One region of the Streptomyces sp. NPDC102437 genome, then DNA from elsewhere that is predicted to be linked to it. Evidence: riboswitches for the same ligand, from Rfam matches in the RefSeq annotation. Region 1 holds a riboswitch; each other region holds the start of a gene.

The links. Region 1 has a riboswitch for cobalamin ahead of ACIRJP_RS31225 (cobalamin biosynthesis protein). Riboswitches for the same ligand answer to the same signal wherever they lie in the genome.
Region 2: linked by a shared signal. The riboswitch ahead of ACIRJP_RS23895 (prenyltransferase/squalene oxidase repeat-containing protein) and the one ahead of ACIRJP_RS31225 (cobalamin biosynthesis protein) in region 1 are both predicted to bind cobalamin.
Region 3: linked by a shared signal. The riboswitch ahead of ACIRJP_RS15480 (ribonucleoside-diphosphate reductase subunit alpha) and the one ahead of ACIRJP_RS31225 (cobalamin biosynthesis protein) in region 1 are both predicted to bind cobalamin.

Annotation. Positions count from the first base shown of each region.
Region 1 covers NZ_JBIWKI010000031.1:61,068-68,114, forward strand. The annotation lists gene ACIRJP_RS31200 (hypothetical protein) at 1-1,195, opposite strand, end outside; gene ACIRJP_RS31205 (alpha/beta hydrolase) at 1,380-2,507, opposite strand; gene ACIRJP_RS31210 (class II aldolase/adducin family protein) at 2,590-3,249, opposite strand; gene ACIRJP_RS31215 (anion permease) at 3,505-4,776, shown strand; gene ACIRJP_RS31220 (hypothetical protein) at 4,799-5,029, shown strand; cobalamin riboswitch at 5,181-5,312, shown strand; gene ACIRJP_RS31225 (cobalamin biosynthesis protein) at 5,457-6,470, shown strand; gene ACIRJP_RS31230 (cobyric acid synthase) at 6,467-7,047, shown strand, end outside.
Region 2 covers NZ_JBIWKI010000019.1:25,324-32,370, forward strand. The annotation lists gene ACIRJP_RS23875 (ECF transporter S component) at 190-1,008, opposite strand; gene ACIRJP_RS23880 (ABC transporter ATP-binding protein) at 1,005-2,717, opposite strand; gene ACIRJP_RS23885 (energy-coupling factor transporter transmembrane component T) at 2,714-3,898, opposite strand; gene ACIRJP_RS23890 (SCO2322 family protein) at 3,895-4,581, opposite strand; gene ACIRJP_RS23895 (prenyltransferase/squalene oxidase repeat-containing protein) at 4,578-5,852, opposite strand; cobalamin riboswitch at 5,962-6,097, opposite strand; gene ACIRJP_RS23900 (MBL fold metallo-hydrolase) at 6,302-7,047, opposite strand, start outside.
Region 3 covers NZ_JBIWKI010000010.1:176,836-183,882, reverse strand. The annotation lists gene ACIRJP_RS15500 (extracellular solute-binding protein) at 1-1,227, opposite strand, end outside; gene ACIRJP_RS15495 (GntR family transcriptional regulator) at 1,508-2,272, shown strand; gene ACIRJP_RS15490 (DUF3311 domain-containing protein) at 2,498-2,752, shown strand; gene mctP (monocarboxylate uptake permease MctP) at 2,749-4,383, shown strand; cobalamin riboswitch at 4,540-4,681, shown strand; gene ACIRJP_RS15480 (ribonucleoside-diphosphate reductase subunit alpha) at 4,823-7,047, shown strand, end outside.

The sequences.
Region 1 (7,047 bases):
CGGCCCGGACCTCGTCCAGCAGGGCCGGCACCGTGCCCTGGACGGCCGAGTCGAGATGACGGACCAGCAGCCCGGTCTCGCCGTGGTCGGCGACGGCCGCCGCGGTGTCGACCCAGAGCCAGGTGGCCTCCTCCCGGCTGAGGACGTCCTGCGCGTCCTCGGGGTCGGTTCCGTCGTACTCGGCCAGCCAGAGCAGCGCGTAGGGGCGCAGCGAGGGGTCGGCGACGACGGAGCGGACCTCGGGTTCGGCCGGGGCGCCGACGACCCGGAGCGCCTCGAAGGCGAGCCCGCGCAGGAGCGCGTCCTCGCCGCGGGCGACGGCGAGGAGTTCCGCGACGGCGCTGCCGACGGGGCGGGCGGCCAGCCAGGCCCGGTATTCGTCGCGGGCCGGGCCCGGGGTGAGCCGGGCACAGCCCAGCAGCATGTCGGCGGCGGACTGCTCGATGTTCCCGGCCGGGCTCTGGGCCGCGACGCAGATCTGTTCCAGCTTGACCCAGACCGCCCAGTTGCCGAGCGGGGTGAGGGTTGCGTGGCCGGCGCCGAGGGTCAGCGCCCCGACGGCGGCCAGGCCCTCCAGGGCCCAGTCCAGCAGGAGCGCCACCAGGGCGGCGGGGTGTGCGGCGGGCGCGGTGTCGGCCGGTGCGGGCAGCGGCTGGGGTCCGTAGGGCACCTCGCAGCGCTCCTCGCGCAGTTCCGCGACGCGCTGTCCGAGCAGGTCCAGCAGGGCGGGCACGGTGACCGGGCCGGCCGAGAGCTGGAGGAGGGAGAGGACCTGCGGCACGGCCTCGACGGCCTCGGCGACCGCGGTGGACTCGATGTCCGCGGGTGCCGGGTGGACGAGCGACCAGGCGTCGAAGAGCGCCACCCAGCCGCGGAGCACGGCGGAGTCGTCGCGGTCCCAGGCACGCAGCCGCCAGCCGGGGCGTGCGGTGTCGCCGTGGAGTTCGACGAGGCCGGCGAGCCTGGCCCGGTCCCAGCCGGAGCGCACCTGGGCCGGGGACAATTCCAGAGCGGCCGCGGCCCGTTGGAGCGCCTGGGCGGCGAGCGGTGGTGCGCCGGGGATCGCGCCGTCGGCCGCCCAGCGGGCGATCCGTACGGCATCGGCGAGGGCCGTCCTGGCCTGCCGGGCCAGTTCCGACCGGGGCGGGGTGCCCTCCGGTGGGCGGGGTGCCGGCCTGGTGCGCCGGGTGGTCACGGCCTTGCGGGCGGTCGCAAGGGGTCGCGGGCGGACAAGTCGCAGCCTGGAGTCGCGCGGGTTACGGGACGTCACGGGAGCAGTCTTGCCCCTGACGGCCCGAAAGCCCAAACGGAACCCGAATTCCCGGTGGAGGGGCTGGTGGACGGGGCCCTGGACCAACCGGCCGAACCCTCGCATCACCTCACATCAGGGGCGTGAGGAAGCGGCGCAGGGTCTCTTCGTAGTGGGCCGGATCGGCATTCCACATTGCCGCATGCGGAGCCTGCGGTACGGCGTGCAGCGCGATCAGCTCCGGGCGGCGGGCGGCGAGGTCGCGGGAGGGCTGCCAGGGGGCGAGCCGGTCGTCGGGTCCGTGGAAGATCAGGGTCGGGGCGCGCAGTGCCGGGGCGAGGGAGCCGTCGAGCAGCCGGGCGCCGTGCAGTCCGGTCTGCCCCTCGGCGGCGCGGACGGCGAGCGGCAGCAGGGCGGCCGGGACGCCGCGGGCGAGGGCCAGGGCGCGCAGCGTGGTGGCCCAGTCCAGCACCGGGGAGTCCAGGACGAGGCCGCAGATCCGGTCGCGCAGCGCGGAGTTGACGGCCGCGAGCAGCGCCATGGAGGCGCCGGTGGACCAGCCGTGCAGGACGACCTTCTCGGCTCCGTACCGCACGGCGAAGCGGATCGCGGCGTCCAGGTCGCGCCATTCTGATTCGCCGAGATGAGCGAGGCCGTCGGGGGGCCTCGGGGCTCCGGCGTCGCCGCGGTAGGCCAGGTCGAGGACGGGCAGCCGCAGGCCGTGCAGGAAACCCATGACGTTCATGGGGTGTTCCCGGGTGGTGCCGATGCCGTGCACCGTGATGACCCAGGTGTCGCGGGGGCCGGGCAGGAACCAGGCGGGCAGGGTGCCGAGTTCGCCGGGGATCTCGACGTCGCGGTGGTCCAGGCCGAGAGCCGAGGACGGGTCGCCGCTGTGCAGCTGCGGGGTCACCCGGACCTTGGCGCCGATCTCCAGGCTGCCGCGGTCGACGCGTTCCAGTCTGCGGACGACGGTGTCGGGGGCGTGGTGGGCGTGCTCGATCACCGGGCCGACCACGGCGTGGACGTCCTTGCCCGTCAGTCCGTACGTGCCGGGCCGCAGGGCGGTGAAGGAGCGGGTCAGGGTGACCTGCCCGGCCGCCGTGGCGTGCACGGTGAGTCTGCGGTCGGCGGGGAGGGGCCGCCCGGACGGTGCCCTGAGGGCGGCGTCGCTGGCCCACCGGCCGGCCGCGACCGCTGCCGCACCGACGCCGAGGATCGTGGTGACGGCTGCTGCCGTAACTGTTGCCGGGCGCACCGCTTCAGTCTCGTGGCGGGTGCGGGACCCTGCCAGTGGACGGGGCAGCCCCTACGCCGTCCGGTGGACCGGACCGGCGGGGTCAGCCCGGTTGTCCGTACGCCTTCAGCGCCTCCTGCACATCGTCCAGCTGCTCCGGGGAGAGCAGGCTCGGGACGCGTCCGGGGACGGAGCTCGCGGCGAGCCAGAGCCGGCAGAGCCATTCCAGCTGGGCGGTCCGGTCGTACGCCTGGTCCAGGGTGGCTCCGTAGGTGACGGTTCCGTGGTTCTGGAGCAGGCAGCCGGTGCGGTCGCGCAGGGCGGCGAGCATGTTCACGGCCAGCTCCTCGGTGCCGTAGCGCGCGTAGGGGGCGACGCGGACGTGGCCGCCCAGCATGGCGGCGGCGTAGTGGACCGGGGGGACCTCGGGAACCAGTGTGGAGACGGCGGTGGCGTGCACCGCGTGGGTGTGCACGACGGCGGCCGCGTCGGTGTTCCGGTAGACGGCGAGGTGGAGGGGGAGTTCGCTGGTCGGGGCGAGTTCGCCGAGTACGCGGTTGCCCTCCGGATCGACGCCGACGGCGTCCTCGGGGCCCAGCCGGTCGTACGGCACTCCGCTCGGCGTGACCAGGATGGTGTCGCCGACCCGTGCCGAAACGTTTCCCGAGGTCCCGACGACGAGGCCCTCGGCCGCCGTCCGCCGGGCGGTGGCGACGACGCCGTCCCAGGCCCGTCCGATCGCGTCCCGCTGCTGATCGCTCATGCGCCGATCCTGTCAGCCCCGGGGGCAAACGGGTATGCGATCGGCCACAGCCGTGCTCCGCCAGGAAACAGGGCCGTACCCCGCCGGCGGGCCGGGCCACGCCCCGCAGAACGGCCGGGGCGCACCCCCTGCGGCAACAAGCGGAATGCTTCGGCTCCGCTTTGGAACACCACAGCGCCCTGCCCAGTTCATCTTCCGTTCACCCAGATTGCCTACGGTCCACATGCCAATGACGTCGAACGATTGCCTGGGTAAATGGAACACATCACGCTGCTACTCGCGATTGTGATCGTGACAGCTCTAGTGTTCGATTTCACGAACGGTTTCCATGACACCGCGAACGCGATGGCGACCACCATCTCGACCGGTGCACTCAGACCGAAGACAGCGGTGGCCATGTCCGCCGTTCTCAATCTCGTCGGCGCGTTCCTGTCGGTGGAGGTCGCGAAGACGATCTCCGGCGGGATCATCAACGAGGACGGGCTGCGGACAGAAGTCATCTTCGCGGCGCTCGTCGGCGCCATTCTGTGGAACCTGCTGACCTGGCTGGTCGGACTGCCGTCCAGCTCCTCGCACGCCCTGTTCGGCGGCCTGATCGGCGCGGCGGTGATGTCGGCCGGCTGGTCGTCCGTCAACGGCGGCACCGTCGTCACCAAGGTGCTGCTCCCCGCGGTCGCCGCCCCGGTCGTCGCCGGTCTGGCCGCGCTGCTGGCCACCAGGCTGACGTACCGGATCGGCGGCAAGGTCCGCAACGACGCCCAGGAGAAGGCCACCGCCAAGGGTTACCGGGCCGGCCAGATCGCCTCGGCCGGGCTGGTCTCGCTCGCCCACGGCACCAACGACGCGCAGAAGACCATGGGCATCATCACCCTGGCCCTGGTCACCGGCGGCGTCCTGCACCCGGGCTCCAACCCGCCGGTCTGGGTCATCGTCTGCGCCGGTACGGCCATCGCGCTCGGCACCTACCTGGGCGGCTGGCGCATCATCCGCACCATGGGCAGCGGCCTCACCGACCTCAAGCCGCCGCAGGGCTTCGCCGCCCAGACCAGTGCGGCCACGGTCATCCTGGCCTCCTCGCACCTCGGCTTCTCCCTCTCCACCACCCAGTCCTGCTCCGGCGCCGTGATGGGCGCGGGCCTCGGCCGGCAGGGCGGTGTGGTCCGCTGGTCCACCGCCACCCGGATGTTCGTCGCCTGGGGTCTGACCCTGCCGGCCGCCGGTCTGGTCGGGGCGGGCGCGGAGCTCCTCACCAAGCAGGGCACCTGGGGCGTCGTGGTCGTCGCGGCGCTGCTGGTCGCGGGCTCCGGTGCCATCTGGCTGGTGTCGCGCCGCAAGCCGGTCGGCCACGGCGACGTCGCCCCGTCGGACGGCGGCACCGAGCCCGCGGGCGTCGTCACCCAGGCCATCGCCGCCGTCAGCCCGCCGCCCACCGCGGCCGCGGCCCAGACGCCGGACCTGAACCTCATGACCACCATTCCGGCCCCGGCCGGAACCACCCAGGACCCGGCGCGACCCGCCACCGTCTGAGCCGGCCGTCTAAGGAATCAGCATGAACATCGACTGGGCAGCCCTCGGCTCCGTATTCGGCGTCTCCCTCGTTGTCACCGTCGCGCTGGTGGGCCTCTTCACCCTGGGCATCGTCGGCCTCTCCAAGCAGCCGGAACCGGCGGCGCAGGGCGGCTCCGGCGGCTCGCTGCTGCTGGCCCGCGCCGGCGCGTACGTCTGCTTCGGGCTGTGCGCGGCGGCCGTCGCGTACGGGATCTATCTGATCGTCGCCTGAGCCGCTCCCGCGCACGCTCTCCCGTCGGGCCGGACACCACGTGTGTCCGGCCCGATGTGCGTCTCAGCACACTGCGCCGTCGCAGGTCAACGGCAGGTTGACGGGCGTTCGCAGAGCGTGGTGGACTGCCGGAGCCAATTACGGCGACAGCAGAGGAAGCCGGTGCGAATCCGGCGCGGTCCCGCCACTGTCACCGGGGAGCGGTCCCCCACACCGGAAGTCACGGCTCGCGCGAGCGGGCTGGAAGGCCGGGGGAACCGCGGATCCGGGAGCCAGGAGACTCTCGTCGCCGGTCACGTCGAACCAGGGCGCGGACCCTGAGTGAGGACATATCGCCATGCCCGGCTGCCGTGCGTCCGTTGTCCCGGTGCTCTCCACGAGAGCCTTTTGTACAAAGGTCCGCCGAGGCGCGACGGCCGGCTGAGCCGTGCGAGCCGACCGCATCTTCGCGTACGGCGCCACGGCCGGCCTGATCGGCGACCTGCTGCTCGGTGACCCCCGCAGGGGACACCCGGTCGCCGCCTTCGGGCGGGCCGCGGCGGGCGTCGAGCGCCGTCTGTGGCGCGATCACCGCGGCTGGGGCACGCTGCACACCCTCGTCTGCGCAGGAGGCGCCGCAGGCGGTGCCGCGCTGCTCACCCGTGCCGTGCGCCGCAGCCCCGCCGCCTCCGTGGCACTGACCGCCGCCGCCACCTGGTCCGTCGTCGGCGGTACGTCCCTGGGCCGCGAGGCGCGGGCCATCGGCTCCGCCCTGGCCGCCGGTGACATCGAGCTGGCCCGCGAGCGGCTGCCGCATCTGTGTGGACGCGACCCGCACTCCCTGGACGGACCGCAGATCGCCCGCGCCGTGGTGGAGTCCGTGGCCGAGAACACCTCGGACGCCGTGGTCGGCGCCCTGGTGTGGGGTGCGCTGGCCGGGGTCCCCGGGCTGGCCGGTTTCCGGGCCGCCAACACCCTCGACGCCATGGTCGGGCACCGCTCGCCCCGGCATCTGCGCTACGGCTGGGCCTCGGCCCGCCTGGACGACCTCGCGGGCTGGCCGGGCGCCCGGCTCACGGCCCTCCTCGCCGTGGCCGCCGGGGGGCGCCCGCGTGGCGCGGTCCGCGCCTGGCGGGCCGATGCCGCGAAGCACCCGAGCCCCAACGCGGGCCCGGTGGAGGCCTCGTTCGCGGGTGCGCTCGGCGTACGGCTCGGCGGGACCCTCGCGTACGGCGGCCGGGTCGAGCACCGCCCCGTGCTCAACGGGGAGACGGGCCGGGCGGTGGAGACCGCGGACATCGAGCGCGTGGTGCGGCTGTCGCGCCGGGTGAGTGCGCTGGCGCTCGGCGTGTGCGTGGCGGGACGGCTCGGCGCGGCCCTCGCCGCACGGCGGATCGCGGGGCGCCGGAGCACCGCGACCAACCTGGCGGGACCTCGCACCACAGGACGGAGCAACGCATGAGCGGCGGGCTGCTGGTCGCCGGAACCACCTCCGACGCGGGCAAGAGCGTCGTCACGGCAGGGATCTGCCGCTGGCTCGTGCGCCGGGGCGTGAAGGTGGCGCCCTTCAAGGCGCAGAACATGTCGCTCAACTCGTTCGTCACCCGGGAGGGCGCCGAGATAGGGCGCGCCCAGGCCATGCAGGCCCAGGCCGCCCGCGTCGAGCCGAGCGCGCTGATGAACCCGGTCCTGCTCAAGCCCGGCAGCGACCGCTCCAGCCAGGTCGTCCTGATGGGGAAGCCGGTCGGCGAGATGAGCGCCCGCGGCTACCACGGGGGCAGGCAGGAGGCGCTGCTCTCCACGGTCGTGGACTGCCTGGAGCAGCTCCGGGGCACGTACGACGCGGTGATCTGCGAGGGGGCGGGCAGCCCGGCCGAGATCAATCTGCGGCGCACGGACATCGTGAACATGGGCATCGCGCGGGCGGCGCGCTTCCCGGTGGTGGTCGTCGGCGACATCGACCGCGGTGGCGTCTTCGCCTCGTTCTTCGGTACGACGGCGCTGCTCGCCGCCGAGGACCAGACCCTGATCGCCGGCTA
Region 2 (7,047 bases), on a different contig from region 1:
TAGCGGCGGCGTTCAGCCATGGCAACGACCCCGGATACGAGCCCGCCTCGTAGCCGGACCGAAGGGCCCGGGGCCCCCACGACCGACCCGAACGCGTCATGGCAGGTCGGACGCGGCGCCGAGGCGGGCCCCCGATTCCCGGCCGGCGACTACCCCGCGTAGTGGAGGACCAAGGGACTGTGGGAGCCCTCACTCGCGGGGAGCGTCAAATGTGACCTGGGCCTCGAAGTTGGCCCGGCGGGTGGCCCGCCGTAGCGCCTTCAGCAGCGCCGGACCGACGGCCAGCGTCAGTACCGCGGTGAGCACCGCCCGGCCCAGGTCCCAGCCGAGCGAGGTGGCCGCGCAGTACGCGAGGAAGCGGACCAGGTTGTCCGCCGGCGGATCGCCCGCGTGGAACGAGATGCCCGAGCCGGCCGGGGGCACGATCGTCCAGCCGTACAGGTTCATCACCGTGCCGTACGCGAACGACGCCACGAAGCCGAACCCCGCCAGCATCAGCAGCTCTCCCCGCCCGCGCAGCCGGTCCGGCCCCGGCAGCAGGCCCGCGCCCATCGCGAACCAGCCCATCGACAGCATCTGGAACGGCATCCACGGCCCCACCCCGCCGGTGAGCAGCGCGGAGGCGAACATCGTCACCGAGCCGAGCACGAAGCCGAAGCCCGGCCCGAGCACCCGGCCGCTCAGCACCATCAGGAAGAACATCGGCTCCAGCCCTGCCGTGCCCGCCCCCAGCGGCCGCAGGGCCGCGCCGACCGCGGCCAGCACCCCCAGCATCGCCACCGCCTTGGCGTCCAGACCGGAGTCCGCGATCATCGCGACGACCACCCCGACCAGCAACGGCAGCAGCGCGGCGAACAGCCACGGCGCGTCCTGCGAGTGCGCCAGACCGGCACCGGGGCCGGCCAGCAGCGGCCAGCCGAACGCGACCACCCCGATCGCGCTGATGAGAACGAGCGCGGCGATCGCGCGCGGCCCGAGCCGTACCGGCCGCACCTGGCGCCCGCTCATGACGGCTCTCCCAGCGCGGCGCGCACCTGGGCCACGGTCAGCCACTCCTGCGGGGCGAGGATCTTCGCGGTCTGCGGGGCGAACGCCGGGGACGAGACCACCACCTGCCGGGTCTCCCCGTCCGCGACGACCTCCCCGTCGGCGAGGATCACCACCCGGTGCGCCAGTTCCGCGGCGAGCTCCACATCGTGCGTGGCCAGCACGATCGCGTGGCCGTCGGCCGCGAGGCCCCGGAGCACCCCGACCAGCCGGGCCTTCGCCGCGTAGTCCAGGCCACGGGTCGGCTCGTCCAGGAGCAGCAGCGGGGGCCGCGCGGTGAGCACGACGGCCAGGGCGAGCGCGAGCCGCTGGCCCTCGGAAAGATCGCGTGGATGGGTGTCGTCCGGTACGCCGGGCAGCAGCTCGGAGACCAGGGCCCGGCAGCTGCCGGGGGCGGCGCCCGCGTCGCTGTCCGCCGCGGCGCACTCGGCGGCGACGGTGTCCGCGTACAGCAGATCGCGCGGTTCCTGCGGTACGAGCCCGACCCGGCGCACCATCTCGCGCGGCTGGGTGCGGTGCGGGGCCCGGCCGCCGACGAGGACGGTGCCGGTGGTGGGCTCGACCATGCCGACGAGGGTGGCCAGCAGGGTGGACTTGCCCGCGCCGTTGCGGCCCATCAGGGCGACGGTCTCGCCGGGGGCGACGGTGAGCGTCACCCGGCGCAGTGCCTCGACGCGCCCGCGCCGTACGCCGAGCCGTCCAACCCGGGCCGTGACGTCGGCGACCGGCTCGGGCACCTCGGCGGTCCGCGCGCCGCGCCCCAGCAGCCGGGCCAGCACACCGCGCCGCACGGGGGAAGGGCTCAGCGGCACCGGGGCGGGAGCGGCCACCGGCCCCGGAGCGGGAGGACGCACCGCCGCCAGCCGTTCGCGCAGGTCCGCCGCCCGGCGCCGGGCATCGCGGACCGAGAGCGGCAGCGGCTCCCACCCCGCCAGCCGGCCCAGCGCGACGACCGGCGGGCGGACCGGGGAGACGGCCATGACGTCCGCGGGCCCGCCCACGACCGGGGCGGCGCCCGGCGACGGCAGCAGGACGACCCGGTCCGCGTACTGCACCACCCGCTCCAGCCGGTGCTCCGCCATCAGGACCGTCGTACCCAGGTCGTGCACCAGCCGTTGCAGCACGGCGAGGACCTCCTCGGCCGCCGCCGGGTCCAGGGCGGACGTCGGCTCGTCGAGGACCAGGACCTTCGGGTGCGGGGTGAGGACGGAACCGATCGCGACCCGCTGCTGCTGACCGCCGGAGAGCGTGGCGATCGGCCGGTCGCGCAGGCCGGCGAGCCCCAGCAGGTCCAGGGTCTCCTCGACCCGCCGCCGCATCACGTCGGGCGCCAGGCCCAGCGACTCCATGCCGTACGCCAGCTCGTCCTCGACCGTGTCGGTGACGAAGTGGGAGAGCGGGTCCTGGCCCACCGTGCCCACGAGGTCGGCGAGTTCACGCGGTTTGTGGGTACGGGTGTCACGCCCGTCGACCGTGACCCGGCCGCTCATCGTGCCGCCGGTGAAGTGCGGCACCAGACCGGAAACGGCACCCAGCAGCGTCGACTTGCCGACCCCGGACGGGCCGACGAGCAGCACCAGCTCGCCCTCGGGCACGGTCAGGTCGACCCCGGACAGGGTGGGGCGCTCCGTCCCCTCGTACCGCACCGAGACCTGCTCGAACCGGATCACTGGATCTCCTTGGAATTCGCCGCACCCGCCGCCGCGCCCACCGCGCCCACCGCACCCACCGGCGGCACCGGCGCCACCACCGCGGGCAGCAGCCCGATCAGCACCGCCGCCGCGGGCCACAGCGGAAGCACCGGCGCGACCAGCGGGACGACCCCGGGGTGCAGCGCCGACTCGTCGACAACGCCCGCCCAGATCATCGCCCCCGCCACCGCGACACCCGAACCCGCGACCAGCCAGGCCCGCGCGCCCCACCGGTCGGGCCGGTAGCGGGTACGGACCGAGCGGGCCCCGCCGAGCCGCAGCCCGGCAATGGCGGCGACGAGCCCGGCGATCAGCACCGGCAGCCCGTACACCGCGCCCTGCGCGGCCAGCAGCCCGTACGTACCGGCGCACACTCCGAGCAGCCCGCCGAGCGTGAGGACGTTCGTGGTGCGGCGGACGGCGGGCGGGACCTGGGCGGTACGCCCGTAGCCGCGCGCGTCCATCGACGCGGCCACCGCGACCGACCGCTCCAACGCGCCCTCCAGGACCGGCAGTCCGATCTGCAGGACCGCCTTGATGCCGCCGGTCGCACGGCCCCGCAGCCGCCGTGCGGTGCGCAGCCGCATCACGTCGGCGACCATGTTCGGCGCGAACGTCATCGCGACGACGACGGCGACCCCCGCCTCGTACAGCGCGCCCGGCAGCGACTTCAGCAGCCGGGCCGGGTTGGCGAGCGAGTTCGCCGCCCCGACGCAGATCAGCAGCGTGGCCAGCTTCGCCCCGTCGTACAGCGCGAAGAGCAGCTGCTCGGTGGTGACCCGGCCGCCGATCCTGACCCCCTTCGCCCAGTCGGGCAGCGGCACTTCGGGGAGCGTGAACACCGTGTGCGTACCGGGGATCGGCGAACCGAGGAAGACGGAGAAGACCAGCCGCACACCGACGACGAACAGCCCGATCCGGATGAACGCCCCGTACGAACGGGCCCACGGCGCGTCCGTACGACGCGCGGCGACCACGTAGCCGGCCACCGCGATCAGCAGCCCGAGCAGCAGCGGATTGGTGGTCCGGGACGCGGCGGTGGCGAGTCCGAGCGCCCACAGCCACCACGCCCCGGCGGGCAGGGCGTTGCTCCGGGTCGCCTCGGGGGCGCGCAGCGGACGACGGCGCGCCAGGACCGCGGAGCCGGTCTGGGCGGTCATCCGCGGCGGCGGCGGGACTGCACTACCGCGGCGATGCCGAGCAGAAGCACGGCACCGACACCGACGAGCACCCCGGCGGACGGGCCGAAGGAGCCGCCGGAACCGGAGGACGCGGCGGATCCGGCCGGTGTGGCCGAGGCGGACGCCGATCCGGCGGGCGTGCCCTGCCCGTCGCCGGAGACCTGTTCGCCGCAGCCGGAGCCCGGGTAGCCGGTGATGGCGCAGAGCATCGCGTCGCTGCTGTAGCGCAGCGGCTTCGCCACCGAGGCGAGCGCCTCCGCCGCGCTCGCGTCCGGGGCGACCCGCGCACACGCGGTACGCGGCGCGGGCGGCGTCTCACCGGCCGGGGCGTCCGCGGCCGTGCCCGGGTCGATGACGAGCGCTATTCGCTTGGTGCCGTCCTTCGCCGGGGTGTCCGCGCAGATCTTCGCGAAGTCGGGGGCGCGGCGCGGCTTCGCCGAGTCCTGGGAGTCCTCGCTGACCGAGAACCGGAAGCCCTGCACCGCCCCGTCGTCCGGCCGGACCAGGGACGGGCCCTGGGTGGCGTACGTCCAGTCGGAGCCGGCGCTCTCCCAGAACGACCAGTACCGGTAGCCGGCCGCCTGGGCCGGTACCGCGCCGAGCAGGGCCCAGACGGCGCCCAGGACCACCAGCAGCGCGGTGGTCCGTCCCGCGCGCCTCACGGCTGCCTGTTCTTCCGGCGACCGCTGATCAGGAAGAACGCGATCGCGGCGAGGACGAGGCCGATGCCGATGTACCACCACACGCCCCCGATCACGTCGTCGCCGCTGTGGACCTGGTCCTTCTCCGTGGGCTCGTACCCGGTGTCGGCGGACGGGTCGGGCGTCACCACGGCGGCGGGCTCGGGGCCGGCCGCGTTCAGCCGGGCTACCAGGTCGACGCCGCCGAAGTCCCGGGCGTTGTCGCCGGTCGCGTGGGCGGCAAGGATCAGCTGGGCGTAGGCGGCGGGGCCGCTTTGGGCGGCCCAGTCCGCGGAGTTCTTCTTCAGCCAGGAGATGGCCCCCGCCGCCTTGTCCTGGTGGCCGGCCGCGGAGAGCGCGACGACCGCGTCCGCGGTGTTGCCGAAGTCGGGCTGCGGGGTGGTGTCGGTGGCACCGGGCATCGGCGCCTGGTTCAGGTGGCCGCTGCCGGCGAGGGCACCGGTGAGGTAGTGGGCGCCGTTCTGGGCGGCCTGCTCGGGCGTGAGCCCGGAACCGGGCCGGCAACTGGGCGCCTTGCCCGCGGCGTTGTTCCCGACCGCCATCGCCTTGCCCATCGTGCCGAGCACGGCGGCCGCGGTGGCGTCCGCGTTGGCGGCGAGCCCGCCCTTCTTGTCGGCCTGGTACGCGAAGGCGCCACCGTCCTTCCCGCCGCACGGGATCGCGAGCGTGAGCAGCGGGTCGTAGGGGGTCTTGCCGCCGGGCGTCGTGATGTCCGCGAGCCGCTGCCCCTGGCGGGCGAGGGCGCCGATCACCAGGGAGGTCGAGTTGGCGTCACTGGGCGCGCCCGCGGTGTAGCCCCAGCCGCCGTCCTCGTTCTGCACGGACTTCAGCCAGCGCACCGAGTTGTTCACGGTCTCGCGGTGCCCGCCCACCTCGACCAGGGTCTGGGTGGCGGCCGCGGCGGCATTGGTGTCCCGCACGGTCTTCGCGTCGCACGGCTTGGCGGTATCGGGCCGGAACGCGGCGTAGGAACCGTCGGCGCACTGCTGGGAGATCAGCCACTCCACCGACTTCGCGGCCGGGGTGACCCCTTCGAGCCGCTGGGCGAGGAAGGCCATCGACTGCCGCCACACGCCGTCGTAGGTGGGGTCCGCCGTGCCGTACAGCCCGGAAGGCAGCGCGACGGACGGCGAGGGCGACGGGGACGGCGCTGCCACCGCGACCGGCGCAGCGGCCGCGCAGAGCACGGCGGCGGTGGCGGCGAGCGTTGCTGCGCTGCGACGTACGGTCATGGCGGGCGGGGCCTCTCCTGCGGGGTGAACCGGGCACAGGCACGCTCAGGCACCAGGCTCCGGCTCCGTATACCTCGACGGTGCCGACCACCGGGGGATCCGGTGGTCCGAGCCGGTCACGACCGCGGACAGGGCATTCCGACTCACCGCCTGCGAAGACGGTTCACGGCTGCGTGGTCAGTGCCGGATTCGCACCGGCTTCCCCCTGAACGGGCATGATGACGACCCGCACACTGTACCGGGCGGGTCCGGGCGGGGTCCGGGCCGGGAGGAGCGCCCCTGATCACACCGAGACGTACATCACGCCGTTCCGCTCCGCACCGCAGGCCGCGCTCGCGCCGCGAGGCACGCGACCGTCACACCGCGCCGCACCCCACCGGACCGCCACGCCTCGCACAGCAGCGCACGCCACCGGACGCTACCGCCAACACCGCGAGGCACTCCACCCCTCACACCGCGACGTACGTCACGGGATCGGTGCCCGCCACCGCCTCCGCGCGCCCGAGCTTCACCAGCCGTCGCAGATGCGCCTCCGCCTCCGAGACGGCGATGTTCCGGGAGCCGTGCGGGATCTGCTCCCAGGGCCGGTTCCACTCCATCCGCTCGGCCAGCTCCCACGGCGTCAGCGGCTCCGCCAGCAGCCCGAGCAGCCCGGTCAGCCGTTCCTCGTGATGCCCGAGGAGCTCCCGTACCCGCCCCGCCGCATCGGTGAAGGCGTACTGGTGGGCGGGCAGCACCTCGGCGGCCCCGAGCCGGCCGATCCGCTCCAGCGAGTCGAGGTAGTCGCCGAGGGGGTCGGTGGCCGTGGCGTCGTCCGGGTCTTCGTACAGCCCGATGTGCGGGCTGATACCCGGCAGCAGGTGATCCCCCGAGAAGAGCCGCCCCCGGCCCGGCAGACTGCCGGGGTGCTCCTCCTCCAGGTGCAGGCACACATGCCCCGGCGTGTGCCCCGGCGTCCAGATCGCCCGCAGCCTGCGCCCCGCCAGATCGAGCAGCTCACCGGGGACGATCTCGCGGTCCGGGAGCGCGGCCCGCAGCCCTGGCAGCGTCCGCATCCGGCCCCCGTCGGCCGCGGCGGCCCGCAACGGCGCGAGATGCGCCTCGGGCGCTCCGACCGCGGTGAGTTTGGCCGCGAGATACGTCAGCCACCTGCCGGGTTCGGACTCCCGGGTACGGCGCACGATCGCGGTGTCCG
Region 3 (7,047 bases), on a different contig from region 1:
GGCGGGCGACTTGCCCTGCAGGACCAGCGTCATGTAGGTCTTGATCGGGTTCGGCGGGTTCTCGACCGGCGCCCACTCCGGGATCAGCGGCGTGGTGCCACCGGACTTGGCGGCGGCCGGACCGGCGGCCTCGGCGGCGGGCTGGCCGACGGTGTACTTCTGCATGGCGTCGTTCTTCGGGGACCAGCCGGCCTCCTTGATCAGCTCACCGTCGTTCTGCTCGGAGAGCGCGATCTTCAGGAACTCCTTGGCCAGGTCCTGGTTCTTGCTGCCCGCGGCCACGGCGAGGTTCGAGCCGCCGAGGAAGACGCCCTCGGGCTTGTCGGCCGTCTCACCGGGGATGGTGAAGAAGCCGATGTCGTCCTTGATCTTCGGGTTGGCCTTGATGGCCGTGCCGGCCTCGTAGCCCATCGCGATTATGGCGCCGGTCTTACCCTTGGCGAAGACCTCGGCCTGCTGCGGGGTGGCCTCGTCCTTGTCCTTGGGGGCCTTGGAGAAGGCCTGGTACTGCTTGTAGACGTCCATGGCCTCGGCGACCTTCGGGTCGGCCAGGTTGGAGACGTACTTGTCGCCTTCCTTCTTGACCGGCGAGACGTCCTTGCCGACGAGCAGGCCGTCGAAGAAGTACCAGTTCTGGCCGGGCAGGTAGATCGGCTCGGCGTCGCCCTTCTTCTCGATGGCCTCGAAGGCCTTGAAGAGGTCGGCGCGGGTCTTCGGCGTCTCGGTGATGCCGGCGTCCTTGAAGACCTTCTTGTTGTACATGACGACGCGGTTGCCCACGTACCACGGCAGGGCGTACTGCTTGCCGTCGAAGACGGAGGGCTGGTTGACGCCGTCGGCCCAGGCGGAGCCGATCTCCTTCTTCAGGTCACCGAGCTCGGCGAGACCGCCGGTCTTGGCGTACGCCGGGGTCTGGGTGTTGCCGATCTCCAGGACGTCCGGCGGGTTGGACTCGGAGAGGGCGGTGGTGACCTTCTGCTGGATGCCGTTCCAGTCCTGGACCTCGATCTTCAGCTTGGCCTTCGTCTTCTTCTCGAACTCCTCGGTGACCTTCTTGGTCCACCCGTCCGGGTTCGAGCCGGACATCGTCCACACCTTCAGGGTCTGGCCCTTGTACGCGTCCGGACCGGCCTTCTTGCCGCTGTCGCCGCCGTCGTCGGACCCGCACGCCGCAAGGCCGATCATCATGCCCGCGACGCCGATCGCCGCGATGAGCTTGCGCTTCACGCCAAACCCTCCTCAGGGATACTGCAACCCCGCCCACCGCGAAGACATTCGACGAGTACTGCTGGGGCTGGACCTGGTCTTTAATGGTTTAGACCAGCACGGGGAGCTTGGCCTAGACCTTTAAGGGTGTCAAGGGGTGTATAAGAAGTGCACTCGCGTCCGTTATAGGACCGACACCTAAGGGAGGGCGACCAGCCGTGACCGGACCGTGCCACCATGTGAGCCGCGACAGACGGAGGAGCCGGTGACGGCAGCAACGCAAGCGCCGGGAGGGCGGACCATGGGTGCCGACGGGGGCAGTACGGAGAACGAGACGGGCGCGGCCACACGGACGGCGCGCGTCCCGAAGTACTACCGGCTGAAGCGACATCTGCTCGACATGACGGACACCATGCCGCCGGGCACCCCCGTGCCGCCGGAGCGGACCCTGGCCGCCGAGTTCGACACCTCACGCACCACCGTGCGCCAGGCGCTGCAGGAACTGGTCGTCGAGGGCCGGCTGGAGCGTATCCAGGGCAAGGGCACCTTCGTGGCCAAGCCGAAGGTCTCGCAGGCCCTGCAACTCACCTCGTACACCGAGGACATGCGCGCCCAGGGCCTGGAGCCGACCTCCCAGCTGCTGGACATCGGCTACGTGACGGCCGACGACACCCTGGCGGGGCTGCTCGACATCAGCGCGGGCGGCCGGGTGCTGCGGATCGAGCGGCTGCGGCTCGCCAGCGGCGAGCCCATGGCGATCGAGACCACCCACCTTTCGGCCAAACGCTTCCCGGCGCTGCGCCGTTCGCTGGTGAAGTACACCTCCCTCTACACCGCGCTGGCGGAGGTGTACGACGTACGGCTGGCCGAGGCCGAGGAGACCATCGAGACCTCGCTGGCCACCCCGCGCGAGGCCGGGCTGCTCGGTACGGACGTGGGCCTGCCGATGCTGATGCTCTCCCGGCACTCACTCGACGGACAGGGCGAACCGGTGGAGTGGGTGCGCTCGGTCTACCGCGGCGACCGGTACAAGTTCGTGGCGCGCCTGAAGCGGCCCACGGACTGACTCCGCACCATCGACCGGCCCCCGTGGAACGCATCACTCCGCGGGGGCCTCTCGCGCACTTTGGCCCGGACCAACTGTCGAACGTTTGGCCGTATTTCGAGCATGAATACCCACTCGGCCGACCGTTGCCGGACCGCAATGCGGACGGGGGGTGACGGTGACCGGAAGCCTCCCCTAGATTTCCTGCGCATTACAAGGTGCTCAGCGAGGGGACGGAGTCGCCACATGCCAGCAGGACCAGAAGGAAAACCACCCACCGTCACACCGGTGCGGGTGGTCATCGCCCTCTGTCTCGTCGCGCCGTTCGTGGCGATGCTCTGGGTGAGTTCGTACGCGAAGGTGGACCCCACCTTCATCGGCATTCCGTTCTTCTACTGGTACCAGATGCTCTGGGTGCTGATCTCCACCGCGCTCACGATGATCGCGTACAAGCTGTGGCAGCGTGACCAGCGCGCCCGCAAGGGGGGTGCGTCGGCATGAAGGACGGCGTGAACGGCGTCGCGCTCGGCGTCTTCATCTTCTTCTTCGTGGCCGTCACGGTCATGGGCTTCCTGGCGGCGCGGTGGCGCAAGGCCGAGAACGAGGCCAGCCTCGACGAATGGGGCCTGGGCGGGCGCTCCTTCGGCACCTGGGTCACCTGGTTCCTGCTCGGCGGCGACCTGTACACGGCGTACACCTTCGTCGCCGTGCCCGCGCTGATCTACACCGCGGGCGCGGCGGGCTTCTTCGCCGTGCCGTACACGATCCTCGTGTACCCGCTGATCTTCACCTTCCTGCCGCGGCTGTGGTCGGTCTCGCACAAGCACGGGTACGTCACCACCTCGGACTTCGTCCGCGGGCGGTTCGGTTCGAAGGGCCTGTCGCTGGCGGTCGCCGTCACCGGCATCCTCGCCACGATGCCGTACATCGCGCTCCAACTGGTCGGCATCCAGGCGGTGCTGGACGTGATGGGCGTCGGCGGCGGCGAGAACACCCACTGGTTCATCAAGGACCTGCCGCTGCTGATCGCGTTCGCGGTGCTCGCCGCGTACACCTACTCGTCCGGGCTGAGGGCACCCGCGCTGATCGCCTTCGTCAAGGACGGGCTGATCTACCTGGTCATCGCGGTGGCGATCATCTACATCCCGATCAAGCTCGGCGGCTTCGACGACATCTTCGCCAAGGCGGGCGAGGCGTTCTCGCAGAAGAACGCAGCGGCCGGCAAACCGGTGGCCGGACTCGCGCCGGGCGAGGCGGGCCACTGGGGTTACGCCACCCTGGCACTGGGCTCGGCGCTGGCGCTGTTCATGTATCCGCACTCGATCACGGCGACGCTCTCCAGCCGCAGCCGCAACGTGATCCGGCGCAACACCACGATCCTGCCGTTGTACTCGCTGATGCTGGGCCTGCTGGCGCTGCTCGGCTTCATGGCCATCGCCGCCGGGATCAAGGTGGACAACGGGCAGCTGGCCATCCCGCAGCTGTTCGAGAACATGTTCCCGGACTGGTTCGCGGGCGTCGCGTTCGCCGCCATCGGCATCGGCGCGCTGGTACCCGCCGCGATCATGTCGATCGCCGCGGCCAACCTGTTCACCCGCAACATCTACAAGGACTTCCTGAAGCCGGGCGCGACCCCGGAGCAGGAGACCAAGGTTTCCAAGCTGGTTTCGCTGCTGGTCAAGGTCGGCGCACTCGCCTTCGTCCTCACCATGGACAAGACGGTCGCGATCAACTTCCAGCTGCTCGGCGGCATCTGGATCCTCCAGACGATGCCGGCCCTGGTCGGCGGCCTGTTCACCCGCTGGTTCCACCGCTGGGCGCTGCTCGCCGGCTGGGCGGTCGGCATGGTGTACGGGACGGTGGCCGCGTACGGGGTCGCCTCGCCGACGCAGAAGCACTTCGGCGGCTCGTCCAAGGAGATCCCCGGAATCGGCGAGATCGGCTACATCGGCCTCACCGCGTTCGTGCTGAACGTGGTGGTGACGGTGGTGCTCACCTTCGTCCTGAACGCCGTGAAGGCACCCGCCGGAACCGACGAGACGTCCCCGGCCGACTACACCGCCGACGCGGGCGACCCGGGCGTCGAGGTGGAACTCCCGCCGGCCACGGCGGGCGCTCCGAGCGGCCACTGACAACCGCGGCCCATGGCCTGCCAACGGCCCGTCGAGCCCCTTTCCCGAAGGGGTGCGACTGGCCCGTCCGCCGTCTGCCCGAAAGGGCCGCAGAACGCGTCCTGTGGTCCCGGTATTTGCCGACCGACACAACATGTGGGGGCTGCCTCTTCGGGCAGCCCCCACATGTATGCTCGTCCTCGCTGTCGCCGCAGGGGAATCCGGTGTGAATCCGGAACTGTCCCGCAACGGTGTATTCAGTGCGCTTTTGTGCACCCCCGAGTCAGTCCGATGACCTGCCGGCAGCGCATCCGGCTCGACCGAACCGGATGCCCAGACGTCCGGGCCTCGCGGTTGGGCCGGTGGACGCCGTGCGAAGTGCTGCCCTGCTCCGGGTCTGCGCGCCCGCAGGGCTGCCCCGATCCCCGCCGGCCCCGAGCCGAGCGAGGGAGAGCACCACGTGACCATCGCGCCAGCCGATCCGGCAGTCGCCGCGTCCGCAGCAGCCGAGTCCGAGGCCGCCGCACAGGACGGACCGGGAACCGCACTGCTGCGGACCCTGACCGAACTGACCGCCGATCTGCCCGACACCGACCCCGGCCGGGTCGCCGCCGCCGCGCTGCGCGGCCGCAGCGCCCGCGCCGACGAGGCCGAGCTTCGGTCGCTGGCCACCGAGGCCGCCGCGGGGCTGATCTCCGAGGACCCCGCCTACTCCCGGCTCGCCGCCCGGCTGCTGACCCTCGCCATCGCGGACGAGGCGGCCGGCCAGGGCGCGGTCTCCTTCTCCGCCTCGGTCGCGGTCGGCCACCGCGAGGGCCTGATCGCGGACCGGACCGCCGAGTTCGTCGCCCGGCACGCGGCCGCCCTCGACGCGCTGGTGGAGCGTTCGCTGGCCGACGGCGCGGACGACCGCTTCGGCTACTTCGGGCTGCGGACCCTGCACAGCCGCTATCTGCTGCGCCACCCGCACACCCGCCAGGTCGTCGAGACGCCCCAGCACTTCATGCTGCGGGTCGCGGCCGGACTGGCCGAGGACGATTCGCAGCGCGCCGTGGACGAAGTGGCGGCGCTGTACGGGCTGATGAGCCGGCTCGACTACCTGCCCTCCTCCCCCACGCTCTTCAACTCCGGTACCCGGCACCCGCAGATGTCCTCCTGCTACCTGCTGGACTCCCCGCTGGACGAGCTCGACTCGATCTACGACCGCTACCACCAGGTGGCCCGGCTCTCGAAGCACGCGGGCGGCATCGGTCTGTCGTACTCCCGCATCCGTTCCCGCGGTTCGCTGATCCGGGGCACCAACGGGCACTCCAACGGCATCGTGCCGTTCCTGAAGACGCTCGACGCCTCCGTCGCCGCGGTCAACCAGGGGGGCCGCCGCAAGGGCGCCGCCGCCGTCTACCTGGAGACCTGGCACGCGGACATCGAGGAGTTCCTGGAGCTGCGCGACAACACCGGTGAGGACCAGCGGCGTACGCACAACCTCAACCTGGCGCACTGGATCCCGGACGAGTTCATGCGCCGGGTCGACGCGGACGGCGACTGGTCGCTGTTCTCGCCCGCCGACGTGCCCGGTCTCGTCGACCTGTGGGGCGACGGGTTCGACGCCGCTTACCGGGCCGCCGAGGCCCAGGGCCTGGCCCGCAAGACGATCCCCGCCCGTGAGCTGTACGGCCGGATGATGCGCACCCTCGCCCAGACCGGCCAGGGCTGGATGACGTTCAAGGACGCCTCCAACCGGACCGCGAACCAGACCGCCGAGCCGGGCACCGTCGTCCACTCGTCGAACCTGTGCACCGAGATCCTCGAAGTCACCGACGACGGCGAGACGGCGGTCTGCAACCTGGGCTCGGTCAACCTCGGCGCGTTCGTCGCCGACGGCGGCATCGACTGGGAGCGGCTGGATGCCACCGTCCGCACCGCCGTGACCTTCCTGGACCGGGTCGTCGACATCAACTTCTACCCGACCGAGCAGGCCGGCCGCTCCAACGCCAAGTGGCGCCCGGTGGGTCTGGGCGCCATGGGTCTCCAGGATGTCTTCTTCAAGCTGCGGCTGCCCTTCGACTCCCCCGAGGCCCGCGCGCTCTCCACGAAGATCTCCGAGCGGATCATGCTCGCCGCGTACGAGTCGTCCTGCGAGCTCGCGGAGCGCTCGGGCCCGCTGCCGGCCTGGTCGCAGACGCGGGCGGCGCGCGGTGTGCTGCACCCCGACCACTACGACACCGAGCTGAACTGGCCCGAGCGGTGGGAGGCGCTGCGCGCCCGGGTCGCGAAGAGCGGGATGCGCAACTCGCTGCTGCTCGCCATCGCACCGACAGCGACGATCGCCTCGATCGCGGGCGTCTACGAGTGCATCGAGCCGCAGGTCTCCAACCTCTTCAAGCGCGAGACGCTCAGCGGCGAGTTCCTCCAGGTCAACGCGTACCTGGTGGACGAGCTGAAGAAGCTCGGGGTGTGGGACGCGCGCACCCGTGAGGCGCTGCGCGAGGCCAGTGGCTCGGTGCAGGGCTTCGCCTGGATCCCCGAGGAGGTGCGGGCGCTGTACCGCACCGCGTGGGAGATCCCGCAGCGCGGCCTGATCGACATGGCGGCGGCCCGTACGCCGTTCCTGGACCAGAGCCAGTCGCTGAACCTGTTCCTGGAGACGCCGACGATCGGCAAGCTCTCCTCGATGTACGCGTACGC